Regions from separate parts of the Nocardioides asiaticus genome, predicted to be linked through region 2. Evidence: riboswitches for the same ligand, from Rfam matches in the RefSeq annotation. Region 2 holds a riboswitch; the other holds the start of a gene.
What was found. A riboswitch is a leader RNA that binds a small molecule or an ion and turns the genes downstream of it on or off. The one in region 2 is predicted to bind thiamine pyrophosphate.

Region 1: it holds a riboswitch for thiamine pyrophosphate, as region 2 does, so the genes downstream of both, ABLE53_RS04515 (thiamine phosphate synthase) here and ABLE53_RS20055 (thiamine ABC transporter substrate-binding protein) in region 2, are expected to answer to the same signal.

What each region holds. Positions count from the first base shown of each region.
Region 1 covers NZ_JBDZDM010000001.1:913,385-922,617, forward strand. Annotated here, with positions in the region: gene ABLE53_RS04475 (ABC transporter ATP-binding protein) at 1-917, shown strand, start outside; gene ABLE53_RS04480 (DUF1707 SHOCT-like domain-containing protein) at 918-1,535, opposite strand; gene thiC (phosphomethylpyrimidine synthase ThiC) at 1,540-3,234, opposite strand; gene thiD (bifunctional hydroxymethylpyrimidine kinase/phosphomethylpyrimidine kinase) at 3,231-4,010, opposite strand; gene ABLE53_RS04495 (thiamine phosphate synthase) at 4,007-4,633, opposite strand; gene ABLE53_RS04500 (thiazole synthase) at 4,633-5,397, opposite strand; gene thiS (sulfur carrier protein ThiS) at 5,448-5,639, opposite strand; gene ABLE53_RS04510 (FAD-dependent oxidoreductase) at 5,636-6,667, opposite strand; gene ABLE53_RS04515 (thiamine phosphate synthase) at 6,673-7,299, opposite strand; TPP riboswitch at 7,268-7,377, opposite strand; gene ABLE53_RS04520 (hypothetical protein) at 7,419-8,561, shown strand; gene ABLE53_RS04525 (hypothetical protein) at 8,567-8,869, opposite strand; gene ABLE53_RS04530 (ATP-binding protein) at 9,059-9,233, shown strand, end outside.
Region 2 covers NZ_JBDZDM010000005.1:499,626-508,858, forward strand. Annotated here, with positions in the region: gene ABLE53_RS20015 (putative protein N(5)-glutamine methyltransferase) at 1-711, opposite strand, end outside; gene ABLE53_RS20020 (hypothetical protein) at 728-1,084, shown strand; gene ABLE53_RS20025 (hypothetical protein) at 1,101-1,550, shown strand; gene ABLE53_RS20030 (MBL fold metallo-hydrolase) at 1,543-2,601, shown strand; gene ABLE53_RS20035 (GNAT family N-acetyltransferase) at 2,588-3,022, opposite strand; gene ABLE53_RS20040 (hypothetical protein) at 3,045-3,632, opposite strand; gene ABLE53_RS20045 (hypothetical protein) at 3,835-4,251, shown strand; gene ABLE53_RS20050 (hypothetical protein) at 4,251-5,561, shown strand; TPP riboswitch at 5,624-5,738, shown strand; gene ABLE53_RS20055 (thiamine ABC transporter substrate-binding protein) at 5,731-6,777, shown strand; gene ABLE53_RS20060 (ABC transporter permease) at 6,753-8,390, shown strand; gene ABLE53_RS20065 (ABC transporter ATP-binding protein) at 8,403-9,233, shown strand, end outside.

The DNA of each region.
Region 1 (9,233 bases), on a different contig from region 2:
AGCTCACCGAGCACCTCGACCGCAAGCCGAGCAACCTCTCCGGCGGCCAGCGGCAGCGGGTGGCGATGGGCCGCGCGATCGTACGCAACGCCGACGCGTTCCTCTTCGACGAGCCGCTGTCCAACCTCGACGCCAAGCTGCGCGGCCAGATGCGCACCGAGATCTCCCGGCTGCAGAAGAGGCTCGGGATCACGACCGTCTACGTCACCCACGACCAGATCGAGGCGATGACGCTGGGTGACCGGGTCGCGGTGCTCAAGCGCGGCGTCCTGCAGCAGCTCGCGACCCCGCGGGAGCTGTACGACAACCCCGCGAACCTGTTCGTCGCCGGCTTCATCGGCTCCCCGCCGATGAACTTCCTCCCCGCCACGGTCGAGGGGACCACGCTGAAGCTGCCCTTCGGCGAGATCCAGATCCCGGCGGCGAAGGCGGAGAAGGCGGCCGGCAAGGGGCTCCTGATCGCGGGTATCCGGCCGGAGAACTTCGCCGAGGCGGGCGCTGCGAGCACGACCCGCGAGGTCAGCGAGGAGAACACCTTCGAGGCGACCGTCGACGCGGTGGAGTGGCTCGGCAACGAGACCTACGCCTACATCCCGTTCGAGGCGCCGCCCGAGGTGCAGACCCAGCTCGACCAGCTCGCCAAGGACACCGACAGCGAGGCGCTGAGGACGCAGCTGATCATCACGCTCGACGGCGGCAGCACGGTCAGCGACGGCGACACGGTCAAGATCTGGATGGACGGCTCCAAGGTCCACCTCTTCGACCCGGAGACGAGCGAGAACCTCACCGTCGACCCCGACCGCTGCGGCACCATCCCGGGCACGGCCGACGGGAGCGCGACCAACGGAGCGCCGCCCGCGGAGGCCACCGCCGGGTCCGACGGCACGGGCCAGCAGGCCACCACCCAGGAGGTGTGACTAGCGCAGCTCCCGGCGCCGCGGCCCGCGCCGCGGCTTCCGGGTGACGCTCACGCCGCCCATCAGGGCGAAGCCCTTGATCCGAAGCACCGGCGAGTCGGGGCGGATCTCCTCGCCCCCGCTCGGGCCGGAGTAGCCGCCCATGATCCCGATGCCCTCCATGATCACGTGGACGTCGGGGGCGACCTTGATGTCGGCGCCGCCCATGATCGCGTTGACGACGATCGTGCACTCCGGCGTCGAGAAGGTCGCCTCGCGCAGGTCGAGGTCGGCCCCGCCCATGAAGCAGACGACGGTCATCTGCCCGGGCACGGTCCAGACGCCCTTCCGCTCGAACCCGCTCAGGATCGCCAGGTGGGTCCCGCCCTCCGCGCCGGCGGGCAGGTTCGCCGCCCGGGTGGGCGCGGGCGCCGGCGCGTGGCCGGGCAGGTCCAGGGTGAGGGGCACCAGGTCGGCGTAGGTCTTGGCCTTGTAGGCCGCCTCGAGCCGCTCGTCGAGCTCGTCGAGGTCGAGCCTGCCCTCCCCCGCCGCCTGCCGGAGGATCTCGGCGACCTGATGGCGCTCGGCGTCGCCGATCCGTAGCTCGGGGTTGCGGTCGGGGTGCTGCAGCTCTCCCATGGAGTCAGCGTAGTGAGGGTTCGCCGTCCGTATCGACGTCCGGCTCGACGTAGACGGTCCCGCCGAGCTCCAGGAACTCCTCCGACTTCTTCGCCATCCCGTCCTGACGGAACCGCTCGCGGACGTCCTGGCTGATCCGCATCGAGCAGAACTTCGGGCCGCACATCGAGCAGAAGTGGGCGGTCTTGGCGTTGTCGGCGGGCAGTGTCTCGTCGTGGAAGCTCTCGGCCGTGACCGGGTCGAGGGAGAGCGCGAACTGGTCGCGCCAGCGGAACTCGAAGCGGGCCTTGCTCAGGGTGTCGTCCCAGTCGCGGGCGCCCGGGTGGCCCTTGGCGACGTCGGCGGCGTGGGCGGCCAGCTTGTAGGTGATGACGCCGGTCTTCACGTCGTCGCGGTCGGGCAGCCCGAGGTGCTCCTTCGGGGTGACGTAGCAGAGCATCGCGGTGCCGTGCATCGCGATCGTCGCCGCCCCGATCGCCGAGGTGATGTGGTCGTAGCCGGGCGCGATGTCGGTCGCCAGCGGGCCCAGCGTGTAGAACGGCGCGCCGTGGCACCACTCCTGCTGGAGGTCGACGTTCTCCTTCACCAGGTGCAGCGGCACGTGGCCCGGCCCCTCGACCATCACCTGCACGTCCTGCTCCCAGGCACGCTCGGTGAGCTCCGCGAGCGTGCGGAGCTCGGAGAGCTGGGCGTCGTCGTTCGCGTCCGCGGTGCAGCCGGGGCGCAGCCCGTCGCCGAGGGAGAAGCTGACGTCGTACGCCTTGAAGATCTCGCAGAGCTCGTCGAAGTGGGTGTAGAGGAAGCTCTCCTCGTGGTGGGCGAGGCACCAGCCGGCCATGATCGAGCCGCCGCGGGAGACGATGCCGGTGACGCGGTCGGCGGTGAGGGGGACGTAGCGGAGGAGTACGCCGGCGTGGATGGTCATGTAGTCGACGCCCTGCTCCGCCTGCTCGATCACGGTGTCGCGGAAGACATCCCAGGAGAGCCTGTCAGCCTCGCCGTTGACCTTCTCGAGGGCCTGGTAGATCGGGACGGTGCCGATCGGCACCGGGCTGTTGCGCAGGATCCACTCCCGGGTGGTGTGGATGTCGTCGCCGGTGGAGAGGTCCATGACCGTGTCGGCGCCCCAGGTGATCGCGTGGGTGAGCTTGTCCACCTCCTCGCGGATCGAGCTGGTCACCGCGCTGTTGCCGATGTTGGCGTTGATCTTCACCAGGAACCGACGGCCGATGATCATCGGCTCGGCCTCGGGGTGGTTGACGTTGGCCGGGATGATCGCGCGGCCCGCCGCCACCTCGCTGCGCACCAGCTCGGGGTCGCACCGCTCACGCTCGGCGACGTACGCCATCTCCGGGGTGACGATGCCCCGCCGGGCGTAGTGCATCTGGCTGACGTTGCCCGATCCGGACGCCCGCCTGGGCGGGCGGCGCTCGCCGCGCCACTCCTCGCGCGCCTCGCCCCGGCGTACGGCGGCCCTGCCGTCGTCGAGCAGCTGCGGCCGGCGGCCGGCGTACGTCTCGGTGTCCTGCCGCGCCTCGATCCAGGGCAGCCGGAGCGGCGGGAGTCCGCGCTCGGGCTCGGACCCCGGGCCCTCGGTGCAGTACCGGTCGAACGTCTCGCCGTTGGTGAGCTCGACGCGGGTGACGGGTACGCCGAGGTCGCCGGTGAGGACGCGGGTGTGGGCTGGGTGGACGGTCATGCTGTACCTCCGATGTGTGCGATCGGGCCGCGGCCGCGGCCGAGGTCCCAGGTGCTGCTGATGGTCAGTTGGCGGGTGGTGTGGGCCGCGGCCCGCTGCGCCGCGGTGCGCAGGTCGAGCCCGCGGGCGAGGCCGGCGGCGAGCGCCGCGCTGTAGGTGCAGCCGGTGCCGTGGTCGTTGTCGGTCAGCACCGCCGGGTGCGTGAGCGGCTCCGGGTCGCGGCCGGGCAGCGCGAGCCAGTCGGTGCACGTGCCGGTGGCGGCGGGGTCGCCGCCGGTGACGACGACCGCGGGTCCGAGGGCGGCGAGCGTGGCGGCGAGGTCGTCGGGCGGCCCGTCGTGGCCGAGCAGCGCGACCGCCTCGTCCCGGTTGGGGGTGATCACCGCGGCGACGGGCAGGAGGACGTCGCGGTAGGCGGCGGCGACCTCCTCGTCGCCGAGGACGGCTCCGGAGGTGGCGACGAGGACCGGGTCGACCACGAGGGGTACGCCGGAAAGCCGCTTCGCGACCAGCTCGACCGCCTCGGGGCTGCCGAGCATGCCGGTCTTCGCGGCGGCGACCGGCAGGTCGTCGAGGACCGCGGCGAGCTGGGCGTCGACCGTGCCGATCGGGATGGTGTGCACGTCGCTGACCCCGGTCGTGTCCTGGGCGGTGACGGCGCTGACCACGCAGGCGCCGTGCACGCCGAGCGCCGCGAACGTCGCGAGGTCGGCGGCGATCCCGGCGGCCCCGCCCGAGTCCGTGCCGGCAACCGTGAGAGCGACGGGCGGCGTCATGCGGGCGCTCCCGCGGCCTCGGCCACGGCGCCGACGGCGGCGATCAGCGCCCGCACCACCCCGGCAGGATCGGCCGCGCGCATCACCGCGCCCATGACCGCCACGCCGTACGCGCCCGCGGCCACCGCCTCCGCGGCGTTGTCGGTCGTGATCCCGCCGAGCGCGTAGACCGGGATCCCCCGACCATCGGGCACCGCGTCGGCGAGCCCGCCGGGTCCGAGCGGCGGTCCGTAGCCCGGCTTCGAGTCGCTGGCGGCGTACGGGCTGAGGGTGGCGTAGTCGAAGCCCTCCCCTGCCGCCCGCGCGACCTCGGCCCGGGTGTGGCAGGACCGCCCGCGGGGACGGCACGCGGTGACGTCGGGTGACGCGCCGTCCGCGGCCGGCAGGTGGAGCCCGGCCGCGCCCGGGAGCGGCGTGTGCGCGGCGATGACGGTCAGGCCGAGGTCCGCGGCGGCGATCGCGAGCGCGGCGCGCCGGGCGAGGGGCTCGTCCAGCTCGCGGAGCACGACGTGGGTGAGCCCGGCGTCGCGACACTCGGCGAGCGTCGGGAGCAGCCCGCGGCTGAGATGGAGCTGCGAGCGGTCGGTGAGCAGGAGCAGTCGGGGCAGCTGGTCGGTGGGCATCAGGCGATCCGTCCTTCCATCGGCGAGGAGGCCCGCGCGACGGCGCGGCGCGGGATCCGGCCGGCGCCGCGGGCGGCGTACCCGGCCTCGACCCCCAGCCGGAGCGCACGCGCCATGGCGACCGGGTCGTCGGCGCGCGTGACGGCGGTGGCGGCGAGGACCGCCGAGCACCCGAGCTCCATCGCGAGCGCGGCGTCCGAGGCGGTGCCGACGCCGGCGTCGAGGACGACGGGGACGTCGACGGCGGCGACGAGGGACTCGAGGGCGTGCGGGTTGAGTACGCCGAGACCGGAGCCGATCGGCGATCCGAGCGGCATGACGGCCGCGCAGCCGGCGTCCTCCAGCCGGCGGGCGAGGACCGGGTCGTCGGTCGTGTAGGGCAGCACGGTGAAGCCGGAGCGCACCAGCTTCTCCGCGGCGTCGACCAGCTCGACGGCGTCGGGGAGGAGCGAGGTCTCGTCGCCGATCACCTCGAGCTTCACCCAGTCGGTGCCGAGCGCCTCGCGGGCGAGCTCGGCGGTGAGCACGGCCTCGCGGGCGGACAGGCAGCCGGCGGTGTTGGGCAGCACCGGCAGCCCGGCCTTCCGGACCAGGTCGAGCAGGCCGCCCGAGGCAGTCGACGACGTACGCCGCATCGAGACGGTCACCAGTCCCGGCCGCGCCGCGTCGAGGACGTCGGGGAGCACGGCGAGCGACGGCAGTCCCCCGGTGCCGAGGAAGAGCCGGGAGGCCAGCGTGCGTCCGGCGATGGTGAGCGCGCTCATCTGGGGCTCCCCGCCGGAGCGGGAGCGCAGCGAGCGGTCCGGTGGGGTGCTCATCCGCCCTGCACCGCCGTCACGACCTCGAGGACGTCGCCGTCGCTCAGCGCCGTGTCGCCGAGCCGCCCGCGCGGGACGACGGCGCCGTTGAGCGCGGCGGCGCTCCCGCGGCAGTCGGGTGGCAGCAGGTCCGCCACGACGGCGCCGTCGGGGGCCTCGGTGCGGTTGCCGTTGACGGTGATCCTCATGGGGTTCCTCCGCTGGCTCGAGTGGTGAATCGTCGGGGGTCGAGGGCCGGCTCGGTGCGGCCGTGGTCGAGGTGGTCGGCGATGAGCTGCGCCGTGAGCGGCGCGAGGAGCACGCCGTGGCGGAAGTGGCCGGCCGCGAGCAGGCAGCGCCCGGCGCCCGGGACGGGGTCGTCCACCGGACCGACGAGCGGCAGGTTGTCAGGCGTCCCCGGCCGGTCGCGCGCGGTCACCTCCCTCAGCTCGGCGCGGTCCAGCCCCGGCATCAGCCGGCGCGCGGCGTCGAGCAGCCGCGCGGCGCCCGCGACCGTCACGACCGGCGGCTCGTCGTGCTCCTCCTGGGTGGCGCCGACGACGACCTCCCCGGTGGCACGGGGCACGACGTACACCTCCTCGCCCTGCACCCATGCCCGCACCGTCCGCTCCGGGAGGTCGGCCGGTCGGACCCGCAGGCGCAGGATCTCGCCGCGGATCGGCCTAACGAGCGAGGCGTACGGCGGCGGGAGGCTCGTACCGGTCGCGACGACGGTCACCTCGGCGGAGCGGTCGGTGGGCTCCGGCACGACGTCCGGCACCCGGTCGAGCAACGCCGCGACGACCGCACGCGGGTCGACGCTGTGGTCGTCGGGCAGCAGCGCTCCGCCGACCACACGGCCCAGGCGCGGCTCGAGGTCGACCAGCTCGCGCCGGCCGAGCACCTCCGCCTTCTCGCCGTGCGCGCCGAGGAGCGAGACCTGCCGGTCCACCTGCTGCAGGTCGCCGTGGTCGACGGCGGCAAGGAGGGTGCCGTGGTCGCGGAGAGGCACGCCGAGCCGAGCGGCGTACGACGGCCAGAGCTCGGCCGAGGCCCGGCCGAGCCGGAAGAACTCCGGCTGCCCGTGCCACAGCTCGCCGCCGGGGCTTAGCATCCCGGCGGCGGCGTACGACGCGCCGGAGCCGGCCGCCGGGTCGACGACCTCGACCTCGTGGCCGCGCTCGACCAGCTCGTCGGCGACGGCCAGGCCGACGATGCCTGCTCCGAGGATCCGCACGCGCATCAGGCGACCGCCGCGACGAGCTCCTTCGCTGCGGTGAGCGGATCGGGTTGTCGCCACAGCGCGCCGATGACGGCGACGCCGTGTGCACCGGCGGCGCGCGCCGCGGAGGCCCGGGGGGCGTCGACGCCGCCGATGCCGATCAGGGGCAGGACGCCGGTCGCGCCGGCGAGCGCATCGAGGCCGCGTGGGTCGGGCAGCCCGTCCTTCGACGAGGTCGCGAAGAGCGGCCCGAACCCGGCGTAGTCGGCACCGGCCGCGGCCGCCGCCTCGACCTGCGCGCGGTCGCGGCAGGTGGCGCCGACGACGAGCCCAGGTGCCGCGGCGTCGGCGATCCGACGGGCGTCGCCGACCGCGAGGTCCTCGCCGCCGAGGTGGACGCCGTGGGCGCCGGTCGCCAGGGCGACGTCGAGGCGGTCGTCGACGACCACGACGGCGTCGTACGCCGCCACCGCGTCGAGCACGGTCCGTGTCAGCGCGACGAGCTCGCGGGTCGTGGCCGCCTTGTCGCGGACCTGGAACCCGTCGACGCCGGCCTCGGCCAGTGCGGGCAGCAGGGACAGGTCGTCGAGGGAGGAGGTCAAGCAGAAGAGGTGCGGCAGCACGTCGGTCACTTCCTTCGCCGGCATGATCCGGATCAGGTACGACGGTCGGAGCGGCGTCAGCTCCCTCTCAGCCCGCTGCCGCGGACTCCCGTGTGGGCAATTTCCCTCGACCATAGCGAACTCGGTCCGGTATGCCTAGGCCGGTGCAGCGCCTCCCGGTCCTGGCCCTCGCCGTCGGCCTCGCCCTCGCCGTCGGCGGCTGCGGAGGGGCCGGACACGGCTCGCCCACCCCGCCCGCCCCTCCGGCCGCGGTCGGCTGGCACGAGCTGGCCCTGCCGGCCGTCACCGGGTGGCGGCCCGCGGTCCGCGCCGCGACGGCATGTGCCGGTCGCTGGTACGTCGTCGGCGCGCTCCTCCGCGGGGACGACTCGAGGCCGGCGGCCTGGTCCGGAGCCACCGGCGGTGAGCTCCGGCCGATCCGGTTGAGCCCCCACGGCGGCTACGCACGGCAGGCGGTCCTGACCACCGTCGCCTGCCGTGGTCGCCGGGTCGTCGCGATCGGGTCGAAGCGCGGCGGGGCACACGGCTATCCGCGCTACAGCACCTGGCTGGGGAGCACGGCCGGGCTGGTCGGCACCGAGCCGGCGTACACCCTGTTCGCCGGCGAGGACGGCGTCGACGTCGGCCGGGTCGTCGCCGGCCCCCACGGTTGGCTCGTCGCCGGCACGCGCACCTCCGGCGCGGCCGCGTGGACCTCCGCCGACGGCGCTGCGTTCACGCTCCACAGCGGCGGGCGGGCCCTGGCCGGCGACGGCGCGGCCGCCTCCGACGCGGCGTACGCCGGCGGCTGGACGCTGGTCGGCTCCGACGGTTCGGCGACCCGCGCGCCGGTGGCCTGGCGGTCGCCCGACGGCGTCCACTGGACGCGCGAGCGGGTGCCGGCGACCGGCTACGCGACGCTCGAGCGCACGGTCGCGACCGGCGGCGGCGTGGTCGCCGCCGGGCTCGACGAGGGCTCCGACGCGTTCGGGCTCTGGACGCGCACCGACGGCGGCTGGCGCTCGGCCGGCGTGTTCGGGAGCCTCGACCAGGAGGCGGCCGGCGCGCCGGCGTACGTCTCCGGTCTCGCGGCCGCCGGCGACGACGTGCTGGCGGCCGTGAGCGACCAGCACGTCTTCCGGCTCTGGTGGCGCCACGGCGGCGACTGGCGCGAGGTCCGTACGCCGACGCGGCCGCAGGTCCGCGGCGACGCGACGATGACCGTCGCGGCCACGGGCGCCGGTGTCCTGCTGCTCGCCGACGACGGCACCCGCGGCCGGGTGTGGACCGCCGCGTGGCCGCCGTAGCGGCCTCACCGGCGGCAGACCGGCGGCGGACCGTCGATCGCGGCGTTCCAGCGCGGCTGGACGATGAAGCACGGCCCGGCCCTCCCGTCGGTGGGGTCGAACCGATGCTTCGCAGCGACGGTCGACTGCATCCAGGCGCCCGGGTGGGCGGCGGCGCTCGATGCCGCGGGCGTGGGCCGGAACGGTGGGTCCTCCGGTCCCGTGCGTGCCGTGGCAGCACCGATCGAGCAGATGGTTGCAGCGGTCGCAGCGGCGCAGGCCGCGACGGCGGCTCGCCGGATCCTGGTGTTCGGCTCGTGGAAAGTCATGATGTGGCCCTTCGTCGCGGCCCGTGCGTCGGGCCGGTTCGCCACTCACGGTGCGAGTCCAGGGGGCCGGGTTGACGCCCGTTGACAGAACTGGACAGCCGGTTCGGACAGGGACCAATGCCCGTGGTCGGACGCCGGTGTCGGCAGGATGCTGGAACCGCTTGTTCCCGTGCCCGTCCGGGAGGTCGCGTGAGTGCTCTGCCACGACCCGAGATCCCGCCGGGGCCCCAGCGGGACCTCAACGCTGCCCTCCACGACCTCCATCACCGGGCCGGCTGGCCGAGCCTCCGCGTGCTCGCCGCGGCCGCCGGCTGCTCCCACACGACCGTCTCCACCGTGTTCTCCTCCTCCCGCCTGCCCGGGT
Region 2 (9,233 bases):
GACGGTCGGGTCGAGGCCGGCTGCTGTCATCAGCCCGGCGAGGACCGCGGCCTGGTCGCGTCCGCACTCCGAGAGGAGTACGCCGCCGGGTCGGAGCCACGAGGCGGCGCCCTCGACGACGCGGCGCTGCACGTCGAGCCCGTCGCCTCCGCCGTCGAGGGCGACCCGGTGCTCGTGGTCGCGCGCCTCCGGCGGCATGAGCGCGACCGCGTCGGTCGGCACGTAGGGCGCGTTCGCGAGCAGGACGTCGACCCGGCCGCGGAGCCCGCCGGGCAGCGGGGCATAGAGGTCGCCGAGCAGCACCCGCTCGGTCGGCAGGTTCTGCCGGGCACACTCGACCGCCGCCGGGTCGATGTCGACGGCCCACACCTCGGCCTCCGGCACCCGAGCCGCCACCGCCGCACCCAGCGCGCCGGTCCCGCAGCCGAGGTCGACCACGACCCGCGGGCGGACCTCCACCGCGAGCCGCACGAGGAGCGCCGAGCGCTGCCGCGGCACGAAGACGCCCTCCGCGACGCGGACCCGGACCCCGGCGAGCTCCGCCCAGCCGAGCACCAGCTCCAGCGGCTCCCCGGCCACCCGGCGTACGGCCATCGCCTCGAGATCCTCCGCGGAGCGGGCCTCGGCCTGCAGCAGCCCCGCCTCGTCCTCGGCGAAGACGCACCCGGCGGCGCGCAGCCGCGCCACCAGTTCGGGATCCGGATCGGCCATCGGCTTAGATGCTGACATGTCCGCCCTGACCCCGATCGCCTGGATCGTGGCCGGGTACGCCGTCCTGGTGACCGCGGCGGCAGCCCTCGGGGCGGCGCTGCGGGCACCGCGGCCGCGCTGGCTCGACCAGCTGGCGTGGATGCTCGAGCTGCTCGCGGCGGTGCTGGCCGTCGGAGCGCTCGGCTCGCTCGCCCGTGGGCACCGGCCGGAGTCGCTGTCGACGCACCTGGGGTACGTCGCGGCAGTGGTCGTGATCATGCCCGTGGCGCTGCTGTCCGTGCGCGAGGACCGCGGTCCGTGGTCCTCGGGGGTGGTCGCCGTCGCGGCGCTGGCGACCGGGGTGGTCGCCGTACGAATCTTGATGACGAGATGATGAGACAGTGACGCAGGTGTCCGAGCCCCCCACCACCACGCCGACGACGGCGCCGCCCAAGGTCCGGTCAGGGCCCCACCTGGTGCTGCTGGCGCTCTACGCGCTCTTCATCCTCGCCTCCGGCAGCCGCGCGGTCGTCCAGATCGCGACGAAGTTCGACGAGGCCCCGGTCGCCTACGTCCTCTCCGCCGTCGCCGCGTGCACGTACGTCGCCGGGTGGTTCGCGATCCGCCGGGCCGCCCACGGTCGGCCCGGCTTCGCGCGGGTCATGCTCTGGGTCGAGCTCGGCGGCGTGGTCGTCGTCGGGACGCTGTCGCTCGTCGTGCGCGACTGGTTCCCGGACGCGTCGGTGTGGTCGGACTACGGCGAGGGCTACGGCTGGGTGCCGGCGATCCTCCCGGTCCTCGGGCTCATCTGGGTCCACCGCTCGCCGGCGGCCGCCCCGCGGGGGGCGGCCCATGAGTGAGAGCACCCCGACGGCGTACGCCGTCTCGCCGGACTCGGGCGAGCACTGGTCGGCGCCGGGCGCCTGGACCGTCGACGACGGCGTCCACCGGATCCCGCTCCCGCTGCCGACCGACGGGCTCAGGGCGGTCAACGTCTACGTGCTCGAGGGGCCGGACGGGCTGACGCTCGTGGACGGCGGCTGGGCGATCACCGAGGGTCGCGCGGCCCTGGACGCGGGGCTTACGGCGTTGGGCTTCGGCTTCGGCGACATCCGCCGCTTCCTCGTCACCCACGTCCACCGCGACCACTACACGCTCGCGAGCGTGCTCGGCGAGGAGTACGCCGCCCGCGTCGTGCTCGGGGTCGGCGACAAGCCGACGCTCGACCTGATCCACTCCGACGCCGACGGCCGCCCCGACCGCTCCACCGACCGGCTGCTCTTCGAGGCCGGTGCCCAGGAGCTCGCCGAGCGCTGGGCGGCGCTCCAGCACCCGCCGCAGGACCGGAGCCAGTGGCGCTACCCCGACATGTGGCTCGACGGCGACCGGCCGCTCGAGGTCGCCGGCCGCACCCTCGACGCGGTCCACACCCCCGGCCACACGCAGGGCCACTTCGTCTTCGCCGACCGGCCCGCCGGGCTGCTCTTCGCTGGTGACCACGTGCTGCCCACGATCACCCCGTCGATCGGCTTCGAGCCGGTGCCGGTGCTCTCGCCGCTCGGCGACTTCATGGCGTCGCTGACCAAGGTGAGGGGACTGCCGGACCTGCGGCTGCTGCCGGCCCATGGCCCGATCGCACCCTCCTCCCACGCCCGGATCGACCAGCTCCTCGCCCACCACGAGCATCGGCTCGGGCTCTGCCTCGACGCGCTCGCCCCCGGGCCACGGACCTCCCTCCAGGTGGCCGCCGAACTGCCGTGGACCCGCCACGAGCACGCCTTCGCGACGCTCGACCTGTTCAACTCCGTCCTGGCCTGCCTCGAGACCAAGGCCCACCTCGAGCTGCTCGCGGCCCGCGGCGACGTCACCCGGGTCGAGACCGAGGCCGGCGTGCTCTTCAGTCGCGCCTGAGCCGCATCGGGGTGTGCGGGATGCCGTCCTCGACGAAGTCCTCGCCGTCCCGGGCGAAGCCGAACGTCGCATACCACCCCGCCAGCGGCGCCTGGGCGTCGAGTACGACGTCGCGGCCCGAGCACTCCTCGAGCGCCCGCCGCACCACCTGGTCGGCGAGCCCCTGCCCGCGCGCGTCCCGGCGCAGGACGACGCGGCCGATCCGCCAGGTCTCCGGGTCCGAGAGCACCCGGCAGTAGCCGACCACCTCGCCGGTGCCGTCCTTCAGCAGGACGTGACGGGTCGCCGGCTCCGTGTCGCGGCCGTCCAGGTCGGCGTACAGGCACTCCTGCTCGAGCACGAACACGTCCTGGCGCAGCCTCCAGGCGGCGTACGCGTCCTGCGGGTCGAGGTCGTCGAACGGCAGCGCGGTCAGGTCCACGAGACGCGAGCCTAGGACCCTGCTACTTCTTGATCTCGAGGGTCGCGAGGACGGAGTCGATGATCTTCTGCCGCTGGGCGGGCGGGGTCGTCCTGAAGAAGAAGCTGATGCTGTGGATGTAGGCGTGGGCGGCGCCAGGAACGTCCCAGCCGTACTCGTCGAGGTGGCTGCCGCCGCCCTCGATGCCCGTGATGTGGAACATCTGCTGGCCGGCGACGGTGACGGGTCCGGCGTAGCGCATCCGCTTGTCGTACTGCTTGAGGGCGAGCCTGGCCTGCGCTGCAACGGGGGAGGGGTCGATGTGGTTCCACTCGAGGGTGTTGATGACGACCTGGGCGCCGATGTCGTAGTCGGCGGCCGCGGCCTGCTGCTTGGTCATCCCGGGCGCGCTGACCCAGCCCTTGGGGGCGTGCACGCTCAGGTAGTCGGTCGAGATCCGACGGCCGGTCGCCGGGGCCACCGAGGGAGATGAGGACTCCGACGGAGACTGGCTGGCGCTGGGATTCGTCGGCGGGGAGCCGCCGCCGGTCGGCTCGCCTCCTCCGCAGCCGGCGAGGGAGAGGGTGACCGCCACGACGAGCGCGGCGATCGGCGTACGCAGCACGGGCACCCGAGGAGCTCCAGATCGATCGGTCGGGACGTTTCGGCCCTGAGGCTAGCGGAACCGCAACTTTTCTTTGCCGGACGCCGTCACGATCTCGAAGCCGACTCGTCATCCATGATGTAGTGCCGGCCGAGAGGTTTGGACGTACTGATCTCGGGTATGGCGCTCATGGCCCCACCAACGGACACACCAGCGGAGTTACAGCCCAATGCTTCCAGAAGGCACGGGCGGCGGCACCACCGCCGTCCCCGACGATCTGATCACCCAGCTCACCAAGCTTCTCGGTGAGGACGCCGGCAACATCTCCAAGACCCTGGGCGACCTCAAGAAGGTGCCGGGGTCACATTTCGGTGGCTCGGCCACCGGTGCGTCGCTTGCTCATCACACCGATCTGGCCCACGAGTTCGTGGTCAACGCACTTCGCGACGTCGTGACCGGGCTCAACAACTACGAAGCCGGGTTCGCGGCGTATCGCAAGGGCATGCACGACGTCCAGTCGGGCTTCGTCGACGCCACCCAGAAGGCGAGCGTCGACCTCGAGGCGGGCGCCAACTGCATGACACCGCCCCAGGTCGGTGCTCCGACGACGTGCACCGCCGTTCCCTCGGACAAGGATGGTGCGTGATGGGCGAGGCACGACTGCGCCAGTACCTCAACGGCGTGAGCGTCGCCGACATCAACGCAGCGAGCGCGAGCTGGCAGCGGGCGACAACCACCCTCAGCACCGTCGCCCAGGCGCTCGAGAAGCACGCACCCAACGTGAAGGACCAGTTCGCCGACGCTGAGACCGGGAACCGCGCGACGGAAGCGTTCCAGAAGGCCGCCAAGAACCTCCGCGACCGAATCAGCGACCTGAACAAGGGCTCCGGCGCACTCGGCGACGCGGCGACCGCGATCACGACCGCGCAGAGCGACCTGGACGGGCTTCCGGTGGCCGCGCCTCCGGGCCCGAAGCCGGAGCCACCGATCCACACCAACGACTGGGACCCGCCCATGAACATGGCGATGGTGAAGTGGCAGAGCCGCAAGGCGGCGTACGACCACAACCCCGCCGTGCGCGACGCCCAGGCCGACGCCGCCGCCGACGATCTCGACCGGAAGCTCAGCGACGCAGCAGACGTCATGAAGGGCATCCACGGCGACGTCGCCACCTCCCAGCCGACGACCAGTGGCAGCGGCGGGGGCGGCGGGACGACCACCCCGGCGTTCAACTACACGGGCACCAGCAGCGGCACCTATACCGCGCCCCACCAGTCCACGGCGAGCTCGGCCCACACCCAGGCGCCCACCTACACCACGTCCGACCACACGGCGACGCACCAGACGACGACGCAGCACCACTCGACGTCGCAGCCGCACGACACGACCACGAGCCCGGACTACACCTACGACGACGGGACGCTGGCCGACAGCTACACCGCCCCGTCGTCGACGGCGACGCCGGCCACGACCACCAGCGCCACTCCGGCTGCCACGCCGGGCACTCCGACCTTCGGCGGGCTCGGCGGGCTCGGCCGCGCCGGCGGGGCGGCCGTCGCCGGCGGCCTCGGTGCGGCCGGGCTGGCCGCGGCGGCCAAGGCCGGCATGCTCGGCGGGGCCGGTTCCGGCGCAGTGACCCAGCCGTCCATGGCGACCGCTGCCACGACCACCTCCCGCGCCATGGCAACGCGTCCGCTCGGCTCGACGATGCGCACCGGCGGCCAGGCGGTCACCGGCCGCAGCGCCACGTCGGCGCGCACCGGCACCACCGCCGGGCGTACGGGCTCGACCGCCGGTCGCACCGGCTCCACGACGGGGCGCACCGGCGCCCGGAGCGGCGGCACGCACGGCAGCCGCGGCAAGGACGACAAGAAGCGCAAGCGCGAGTGGGGCTCGTACGACGACGGTAGCGACTGGCTCGACGACGAGGACGCCGCGCCCGGCGTGCTGAGCTGAGGCCATGGCGCCTCACCTGGGACGGGTCCAGGGCATCGGGGCGGAGCGGCTAGAGTTACTCCGCTAGAGGACAGGGGAGCCCCGCGGGGCTGAGAGTGCGGCCGGCGTACGAGCGGCCGCAGACCCTCCGAACCTGCTCCGGTTAACACCGGCGAAGGGAGTCACACCGATGCGCCTCCGTGCGCCCGCCGCGGTCCTCGCCGCGGCACTGCTCACCACCGGACTGGCCGCCTGCGGCGGCAGCGACGAGGCCGGGGGGAAGCCGACGAAGGTCGTGCTGATGACGCACGACTCGTTCGCGCTGCCGAAGAAGCTGGAGAGGCAGTTCGAGCAGCAGAGCGGCTACCAGCTCGAGATCCGGGCCTCCGGCGACGCCGGCGAGCTCACCAACAAGCTGGTCCTCTCGGCCGACAACCCCGACGGCGACGTCGCCTTCGGCGTCGACAACACCTTCGCCGGCCGCGCGCTCGACCACGACGTCTTCGCCGACTACACCCCCGCGGACCTTCCGGCCGGGGTCGGCGACTACGACGTCCCCGGCGACGGGGGAAAGCACCTCACACCGGTCGACCAGGGCAACGTCTGCGTCAACGTCGACACCACCTGGTTCGCGCAGCACCACCTGGCGCCGCCAAAGACCCTCGACGATCTCGTCGACCCGGCCTACAAGGACCTCTTCGTCACTCCAGGCGCCACCACCAGCTCGCCGGGGCTCGCCTTCCTGCTCACCACGATCAGCAGGTACGGCGACGGCTGGCAGGACTACTGGAAGAAGCTGATCGCGAACGGCGCGAAGGTGGACGATGGCTGGGACCAGGCCTACGAGGTCGACTTCACCCAAGGCGGCGGCAAGGGCACGCGGCCGATCGTGCTGTCGTACGACTCCTCGCCGGCCTACACCGTGAAGGGCGGCACGACCACCACCAAGGCGCTGCTCGACACCTGCTTCACCCAGGTCGAGTACGCCGGCGTGCTCGCCGGTGCCGTCAACCCCGACGGCGCGCAGGCGCTGGTCGACTTCCTGCTGAGCTCGGCGGTGCAGAAGGCGCTGCCGACGAGCATGTACGTCTTCCCGGTCGTCAAGGGGACCCCGCTGCCGAAGGAGTGGGCGAGGTTCGCCGTCCAGCCGACGAAGACCTGGAAGGTCGACCCGCAGGAGATCGACGACAACCGCGACGAGTGGCTGCAGCAGTGGAGCGACGTCATCTCTGGCTGATCGGGCTCGCCGCCGTCCCGGTGGCCGTGCTGGCGGTCTTCTTCGTGCTGCCCGTGACCGGCATGGTCAGACGCGGGTTCGTCGTCGACGGCAGTCTCGACGCAGGCACCGTCGTCCGCGTGCTCGGCCGCGCCGAGATCCACCGGGCGATCTGGTTCACCGTGTGGACCTCGGTCGTCGCCACCGCGGCGAGCGTCCTGCTCGGGCTGCCGGCGGCGTACGTCCTGCACCGCCTGGTCTTCCCGCTCCAGCGCGTCGTGCGCGCGGCCCTGCTGGTGCCGTTCGTGCTGCCCACAGTCGTCGTCGGCGTCGCCTTCCGCGAGCTGCTCGGGGAGGGCGGGCCACTGGGCGGCCTCGGCCTGGACGGTACGCCGGCGGCGATCCTCGCCGGGCTGGTCTTCTTCAACGTGGCCGTCGTGATCCGCAGCGTCGGCGCCGCCTGGGAGGGCCTCGACGCGCGCCCCGCCGAGGCCGCGGCCGCGCTCGGTGCCCGGCCGTGGACGGTCTTCCGCACCGTCACGCTGCCCGCGCTCCGGCCGAGCATCGTCAGCGCCGGGAGCGTCGTCTTCCTCTTCTGTGCGACGGCGTTCGGGGTCGTGCTCACCCTCGGGGGGCTGCGCTACAACAGCGTCGAGACCGAGATCTACAAGCTCACCACGGTGCTGCTCGACCTGCCCGGCGCGGCGGCGCTCTCGATCCTGCAGCTGCTGGTGGTCGTCGCGCTGCTGACCGTCGCCGGCCGGCTCCGCCGGGTGGGCGACCCCACCCAACGGCGTACGCCGGCCCGGCCGCGGCGACCGCGCCGCGCCGACCTCCCGCAGCTCACCGTCACCGTCGTGCTGCTCGCCCTGGTCGCAGCGCCGATCGTGACGCTGCTCATCGGCTCGCTGCGGGTCGACGGGCGGTGGAGCCTGGGCAACTACCGGGCCCTTCAGACGCCCGGCAGCCAGGACACCCTCGCCGTCCCGGCGACGAGCGCGCTGACCTCGTCGCTGGAGATCGCCGTCCTCGCGACTGCGCTCAGCCTGGTCCTCGGCCTGCTGGTCGCGGTCGTCGTCACCGGCCGGTCGCGCGGCCGTGGGGAGCGGCGGCTGCGGGCCGTCCTCGACGGGCTGTTCATGCTCCCGCTGGGGGTGAGCGCGGTGACGCTCGGGTTCGGCCTCTTCATCACACTCGACCAGCCTCCCGTCGACTTCCGCGACTCGCCGTGGCTGGTGCCGGTCGCGCAGGCGCTCGTGGCGCTGCCGCTCGTCGTACGCACGCTGGTGCCGGTGCTCGCCGGCATCGACGACCGCCAGCGGCAGGCCGCCGCCTCCCTCGGCGCCGGCCCGCTCCGGACGGCGATCACCGTCGACGTACCCGTCGTCTGGAAGCCGCTCCTCGCCGCCGCCGGCTTCGCGTTCGCCGCCTCGCTGGGCGAGTTCGGCGCGACGTCGTTCCTCTACCGCAGCGACCACCCGACGCTCCCGGTCGTGATCTACCGCCTGATCGGGCACCCGGGGGCGATGAACTACGGCATGGCCCTCGCCGGCTCCTGCGTCCTCGCCGCCGCCACAGCGCTCGTCATGCTCCTCGTCGAGCGCCTCCGCGTGCCCTCGCTGGGCGCCTTCTAGGGAAGCCATCCGATGCTCTCGCTGAAGGACGTCACCATTGCGTACGACGGCCGGCCGGCCGTCCGGGACGTGACGCTCGACCTCGCCGACGGCCAGGTGCTCGCGCTGCTCGGCCCCTCCGGCTCGGGGAAGTCGACGCTCCTGCGGGCCGTGGCCGGGCTGGAGCCGGCCGTGGGCACGATCAGCTGGGACGGCCGCTCGCTCGCCGGCGTACCCACCCACAAGCGGGGCTTCGCCCTGATGTTCCAGGACGGCCAGCTCTTCGACCACCTGACCGTCGCCGCCAACGTCGGCTACTCCCTGCGGCTGCGTCGCGTCGGACGGCGCGAGCGGGCGGCCCGGGTCGACGAGCTGCTCGAGCTCGTCGGGCTGGGTGGCTACGCCGACCGGCTGCCCGGCACGCTCTCCGGCGGCGAGCGGCAACGGGTCGCGCTGGCCCGCGCACTGGCCGTCGATCCGCGGCTGCTGCTCCTCGACGAGCCGCTCTCTGCGCTCGACGCCGGGCTCCGCGAGCGGCTCGCCGGCGATCTGCGCCGGATCCTCACCGAGGCGGGCACGACCGCGCTCATGGTGACCCACGACCAGGAGGAGGCGTTCGCGGTCGCCGACCGGCTCGCGGTCCTCCACGAGGGCCGGGTCGTCCAGGAGGGCGACCTCGCCCAGGTCTGGCAGCACCCCGCCGACGCGTGGACCGCGCTCTTCCTCGGCTACGCACGCGTTCTCGAGGGGGCCGGGGCCGCGGCCGTCCTGGAGGCGGCCGGCCTGCCGGTGCCCGAGCGCCCCGCGGTCGCCGTACGCCGGTCGGCGCTGGTGGCGGACGAGCGGGGGCCGCTCCGCGGCACC